2 regions of the Cerasibacillus sp. genome follow, and region 1 is predicted to be linked to the other one. Evidence: riboswitches for the same ligand, from Rfam matches in the RefSeq annotation. Region 1 holds a riboswitch; the other holds the start of a gene.
What was found. A riboswitch is a leader RNA that binds a small molecule or an ion and turns the genes downstream of it on or off. The one in region 1 is predicted to bind cyclic di-GMP.

Region 1 (3,430 bases):
CAATGACTACTTTGCCATCTAAATCTTCAATATAAACATCAAATGTTTGTTCAACCATTTCTCCTTGACAGCCCGTTAAACTATGATTTGTACATGGATGTGTTTCATTAATAAAAGGCGCAATGGAAACAAAAAATTCATCTTTAGGTAAATCAAGAATGGTTTCCTCCTGATCACCGTCAGTAATGATTAAGTGTTTTGATGTAATTGAAGCGGATTCATCATTTGCTTTTCCAATACTATAGTCATGTACTAATTGCTTAATATCCTCGGCTTCTTGGCTTTCATTACTGTTTTCTTCATTCGTACTTGCGTTATTACACGCAACTAATATGAAGGAAGCTACAATTGCGATTATAATTATTCTTAATTTCATTGGTCGTCTCTCCATTTCATTATTTAATTGATGATAAGCTCTCGCGGGTTTCCTTTTCTTAACATTCATTATTCATGTAAATAGGGAGCCATTTTTTGTAAAACATGTTCTGGCAGGGCTTTTTCAATCATTGGGAAAATGATGCGTTCTTCTTTACGCACATGTTTCTCAAGTAGGAATGCTAATTCATGCATCAATGCGATATCAATATTTTCTGATGTACTGATTTTATCTATTAATGCACGTATATTGACATGTTCTAACAACATGTCAATAATTTCTTGTTGATCGATATTGGTGTGCTGTGCATACGTTGGAAGTAAAATTTCTTCTTCTCGGAAATGTTCTCGTCCACCCTGCTCCCAAAATTCTTTGAGCTCGTGTTTTATTTCTATTTTTGTTAGATTACCTTTATCTGTTCCAGCGTTTTAACTTCAATGCCATATGTAGTGCGACTATATGGTGGCGTGATAAGGGTTTTAATGTTTCGTGACATTTAATTCCTCGTTTTTTTGCGTGTCAATGCAATTACCCCTAAACCTTTTTTATTTTGATTTTATACGAAAAATAGACTTTTGTCATGATTTTTTAATATCTTATACTACTTGAATAACAAACATATGTTCGATAAAATGGTATCTAGGGAGGGAACGTACGTGCGAAAAGAAGTGATGAAGTGTATGATTTATCATCAGTTGGCGGATATATTGTATTTATCGGATCAAGGGATCCCGACAAAGCGTCGCATCAAATTCCTTCAAATTAAAGGAGATTGTGTTCAAGCTTATTGCTATTTAAGAAACGCAACGCGACTGTTCAAAATGAAAAATATATTAGCACTTATACCTGTTTACGATACGAGAAGGGAAGTTGTGTAAATGAATGAGCATATCAAAGATCGTGGCACAAAAAAGTGGACCTCCATCATGTTACCAGAGCATGTTAAGGCATTAAAGCAATTGTTAGCTGATGAAAAGAAAGAGCAGAAACCATTATTAGATGAACAACATTTAATAGAAATGAATCGAAAATTAACAGAGGCATTATCTTCTGGGGCAGATGTTAAGATGATTGTCTATAGTCAATTTATGAAGAAGAAGGTAATCGGAAAAATAACGGCGGTTCAAGCGGGATATGTTTATCTTCATCATCGGGAAGAATCATTAAAGTTTGCTTTAGATTGCATTTTAGATGTTGAAATAATATGATTGGCATATTTATGTAAGACAGGATAGAATAGGTCTTATGAACTACATGCCATTCATTTGAAAAGGGCAAACTATTCGAAAGGATAGGACGCAAAGTTATGGGTCTAATGTACAACTCGTACAATGATTGCCAGACTACCAAACTTTTTGGTGTTTTTGGCTATGTCACGATAAGGTGAGGTAGTCTTTTTTTTATGGAGGTGCGATGGGAGAAAAGTAACAAAAAGCAATCATAGCTGACCTTAAGCATTTTGTGCTTGTTGCCATATATAATCAAATGCGATCATGATGTCATGATGGGGCAAATAGAATGATACAGAAAGGAAATGGATCGTGAAAAAAGAACAGAAAAAAACAGGTGGTTTATTGTCGTTTTATAAAAAATCGTTACAGAATCAAATTATCATCCCGTTTATTATATTAATTTTGTTTACAGGAGGCGCGATATCATTCGTAAGTTATTATTTTAGTGTTAATAATACGACAGAAGAATTATCTAAAAATGTTGAAGTTCAAATGGAAAGCTTAAATGACACGTTTCAACTATTTTTTACGAATGTCGAAAATATTTTAAATCGTTATACGGAAAACGACTTATTTGTCGAATATGATGCTGATAAGAAAAAAGATATCGTGGCATATTTATTAGAAACACAGGAAGCTCATGATGAAATTGGTCATTTATACACGGGTACAGAAACGGGAGATGTTCTTCCGCAAGGTGATTTAGATGATGACTACGTTGCTAAAGATAGACCATGGTATAAAGAAGCTGTTGAAGCGGAAGGTGAAGTTGTTTGGTCTGATGCGTATGAGGATGTAGAGACAAAGCGTATGGTTGTGACAGCTTCAAAAGCATATTATAACGGCAATGAATTAGTCGGTGTCATGGCAGCGGATATTTTCATTGATACGGTAGTCGACTTAGTGAAAGATATTCGTATTGGAGAAACTGGTTATGCGGTTATCTATGATACAGAAGGTAAGTGGATTACACATGTTGAAGAAGAAAAGATTGGTCGCGATGAATCCCAAAAAAGTTATTATAAAGAAATGATGGAGCTTGGTGAACAAGGAACTGTTGAATTTAATGTCGATCAAAAAGAATTCGTGATTGGTTTTGTGAAAAACCCTACATTAGATTGGATTTTAGCTGGCGCGGCAAATAAAGTAGATTTTAAGAAACAAGCTCAGACAATATTTGTACCAATTCTTATTTCATTAGTCATTATTATTGCTATAGCCGTATCCGTTTCTTTATATATAGCGCGAAAAATCACTCGCTCTATTCGTTCTGTAATGGAGCGTATGACATTAATTGCAGCAGGCGATTTAAGCCAACCCCCACTAGAGAAGAAATCAGAAGATGAAATTGGTGAACTCGTGCAATCAACAAATGATATGAACGAGAATATGCGTCAACTATTATATGAAATTAATATGGTTGCTACAACTGTCTCTAGTCAAAGTGAAGAATTAACGCAGTCTGCTGGCGAAGTCAAAGCAGGTTCGGAGCAAATATCTTCTACGATGCAAGAACTGGCCTCAGGGTCAGAAACACAGGCACACAGTACGGCTGATTTATCATCCATGATGCAATCGTTTGCGTCAGATATTAATGAATTGCATAAAAACGGTGATGATATTCATGATTTCTCGGAAGGCATTACAGTAGCCACAGATGAGGGAAGCGAGCTCATGCGTGCTTCGAAGGAACAAATGGATAAAATCGATCAGGTTGTCCACGACGCAGTCTTAAAAGTACAAGGTTTAGATGTTCAATCCCAAGAGATTTCAAAACTCGTTGGAGTGATTCAAGATGTTGCTGATCAGACAAACCTACTTG
Region 2 (3,430 bases), on a different contig from region 1:
AACGTTTAAACTGAATAAGGAAAAGCAAACCTAAATAAAATGCTATTCCGTAAAGTAACCAAGCAAAACCGTCTATTTCTCCAGCAAGTCTCATATAGGAACTAAAGCCGATGCCCGGTGGTGCTAATAGAATAAAAAAACTCGGTTTTAACGGTTCTGGAAAAGCCGGGTGAAAGTAGACACGATAAATAAAAACGGTCATATAAATGATGCTGAATAATATACCTATACTAAAGAATATCCAATTAATAGACATGCTTACATGTTCAACACCAGCAAGTGGCACAACAATATTTCCAACCAGCGGAATAAACCAAGTCGCATTAAATGCTTGAATCTGAAAGTAATGCTTCCAAATGAGTTTGGATAACACATTTAATGTAAGAATAAGTTGAAAGAGTACACCGATCAACCAAATAATAAATGATAGATTACTATGATAGTTAAGTAGAGGCACACTTATTAGAAGTAGACTTATTGAGATGGCCCCGAAAAAGTTCATTTTTACCGGATGATTAAATTCATTGATGACATCTTCTTTATAACGGACAAAGCGATAAATGAAGATCCCACCATTGATCAAAAATAATAAACATGCAATAAAGAAAAACAGCCATGATATCATCGGCTGAAACCCGTTTGCTTGTTCAAAGTATGTCATCGCTATACTTACACCGGCTAATCCCATTACACTAGCAAATAACATAATAGGAAAAAACCTTAATCGATGTTGACTTGTCATGTAATTTCCCCTTTTGAAATACCCGCATAGGTATTTTGCGATTCAGGTAAAATCATACACAATAACGTGACTAATGTCATTCTTTTTGCTTATCAATGGACATTTTGAGCCTCTCATGATTGAAGTCACAAGTTTTATTGGCTGATGGATAAAATAAATGAGAATTAACCTAATTCAGATATTTCGTTAAAGAATACACGACAGTTATATTTCGTTTAAATTATATAATAATCCAGTTGTTTTTAACCGCTTTTAATACTGCATCTGTTCGATTGTTTACTCCAAATTTCTTAAAGATAGAGCTAATGTGATTCTTTACTGTACTACTTGATATGCCCATTTTCTTAGCAATGACTTGATTATTTGAACCATTTGCAATATGTTCCAACACAACCCACTCTTTCTTAGTTAATAGATGAAGTGGTCGTTCAATTTTGATTTCAACATATGTACGATAAGACTGTAATAAGGTTGTTGAAAACACAGGGTGAACATAAACACCCCCTTGTAACATCATATTGATAGCATGAATCAGTTCCTGTTTTTTCATATTTGGGGTCAAATAACCGTCTAAATTGATTTGTAAAAGACGCTCAACTTGATTTTCGGCTGCTTCTGAAATACAGACAGCAATTTTTGTGGAATGATCAGTTTGTTGTAAAACGTCATCAATGTATGTACTGCTTGTAATAAGTAAGTCATATCTATTTAAATTATTTTGCTGTAATTGTCTAGGGTGGTGAACAAAAAAAGAACTGTTTTTCACTTTTTTCTGTAGCATGCGTGCTGTTCGCTGTATATTGTTTAGGTTATTTGAAACAATCCCAATATGGTTCATATATTTCACCTCACTCGATTTTAAAAAATAAAAAAAGCTACCAATCTAAAAAATGGATAGCCTGAATATGCCAAATCAAATGAAATATTTTATTTGGTAACCAGGCGATCATGGTACAGCTTTATGTACGGTAGACCCTCGGCTTTGCGTCCTATTCTTTCGAAATAGTTTGCCTTTATCAGCTTATACATTTAAAAAAACATCAACACAAATTGTAATTATACTGTTCCTTTTTTAAAAAATCAAATGCAATAGATTGTTTTTAGGAATTTTTTACCATTATTTAATAAAAGTAAAGATGTACCGATAATAATTGTATAACAGTTGAAAGGAGAATTTGCATGCAGATAGCTGATCAAAAAGAGTATCATCCATTAATCGAGGCATTCATTCAAGTTGCGCCATTATTCCAACAGCTTTCGAATGATGACACGACAATAGGCATTTATGACACGGAAAAGTTAATTATTAATTTTCCTGCGAAGGAATTCCAGTTAAATGTTAAACCTGGTGATCCATTAGTTGAAGGCGATATTATTACAAATGCTATTCGTGAAAACAGACCAATGGTTTCACCTGTTCCACCAGAATTGTTCGGAATTCATTTAATAGCACGAGCGATTCCGTTACGTGATGAACAAGGCAATGTGATTGGTGGTGTTGGAATTGGTGCGAGTATCGATCGCGCACAAAAACTATCGGAAATATCTCAAAATCTATCATCTGTTGTTGATGATGTAACAGATACGATTACAGATATGGCACAGTCAATCACCGAGTTAGCAGAAAATATTACACGTGTCTCAGAGAAAGCAACCGATGTATCAGATAGCGCTGAAATGATTGAAAAGGTGTCTAATGTAGTTAAAGAAATTGCTGATCAAAGTAACTTACTTGGATTAAATGCGGCTATAGAATCGGCACGGGCAGGTGAAAGTGGACGAGGGTTCTCTGTTGTAGCCGATGAAATTCGTAAAATGGCGAATAACTCGAAAGACCAAGTAAATGAAATCCAAACCATTACAGGTGATATTCGTCAAGTGATTGATACGTTGAATCGTTATATTCAAGAAGTAAATGTCGAATCGGATTCACAGTCAGCAGCCATTGAAGAACTATCCGCTACAATGCAGGAAATTAATGCCAATGTACATACACTTGCTACTCTTGCGAAAGAAAATATTACATTTGAAAATTAATGAGAAGGTGATGAAAAATGAATCAGTTTAAGAAATTAATGCCACAATATATTAACGGTGTTTGGCGTGATGGTAACAGTCAAATGACAATGAAAAATATGAACCCATATACCCAAGAATGTTTTGCGACTTATACAGCAGCAAGTAAAGCGGATTTAGACGAAGCATATGAATCAGCTAAAAAAGTGCAGACACAATGGGAACAAGAAAATCCAGTTACGAAACGCGCCGTTATAGAAAATGCGGTTTCATATGTGGAAGAACAGAAAGAACAGATTGTCGATATTATTATTGAAGAATTAGGTGGCACACGTTTAAAAGCCGAATTTGAAATAGGTCTAGTCATCAATATTTTAAAAGAAGCAGCGACATTCCCATTTCGAATGGAGGGGAAAATATTACCTTCACCTATAGACCATAAAGAAAATCGGGTATATCGTGTACCAGTAGGTGTCGTTGGGGTCATTAGTCCATTTAACTTTCCGTTTTTCCTTTCAATGAAATCAGTTGCGCCTGCTTTGGCAGCTGGGAATGGGGTCGTTCTAAAACCACATGAAGATTCAACAATAACAGGTGGTACATTGATTGCCAAAATTTTTGAAGAAGCAGGTTTACCAAAAGGATTGCTTAATGTCATCACTACAGAAATCT

Region 2: another riboswitch for cyclic di-GMP. It lies ahead of VIG73_RS03085 (response regulator transcription factor); the one in region 1 lies ahead of VIG73_RS04740 (methyl-accepting chemotaxis protein).

What each region holds. Positions count from the first base shown of each region.
Region 1 covers NZ_DATBTY010000026.1:17,627-21,056, reverse strand. Annotated here, with positions in the region: gene VIG73_RS04760 (CueP family metal-binding protein) at 1-376, opposite strand, end outside; gene VIG73_RS04755 (hemerythrin domain-containing protein) at 445-765, opposite strand; gene VIG73_RS04750 (transcriptional regulator) at 1,033-1,254, shown strand; gene VIG73_RS04745 (YolD-like family protein) at 1,255-1,584, shown strand; cyclic di-GMP riboswitch class I at 1,640-1,727, shown strand; gene VIG73_RS04740 (methyl-accepting chemotaxis protein) at 1,918-3,430, shown strand, end outside.
Region 2 covers NZ_DATBTY010000018.1:50,538-53,967, reverse strand. Annotated here, with positions in the region: gene VIG73_RS03090 (SLAC1 anion channel family protein) at 1-742, opposite strand, end outside; gene VIG73_RS03085 (response regulator transcription factor) at 963-1,580, opposite strand; cyclic di-GMP riboswitch class I at 1,673-1,764, opposite strand; gene VIG73_RS03080 (methyl-accepting chemotaxis protein) at 1,922-2,779, shown strand; gene VIG73_RS03075 (aldehyde dehydrogenase family protein) at 2,797-3,430, shown strand, end outside.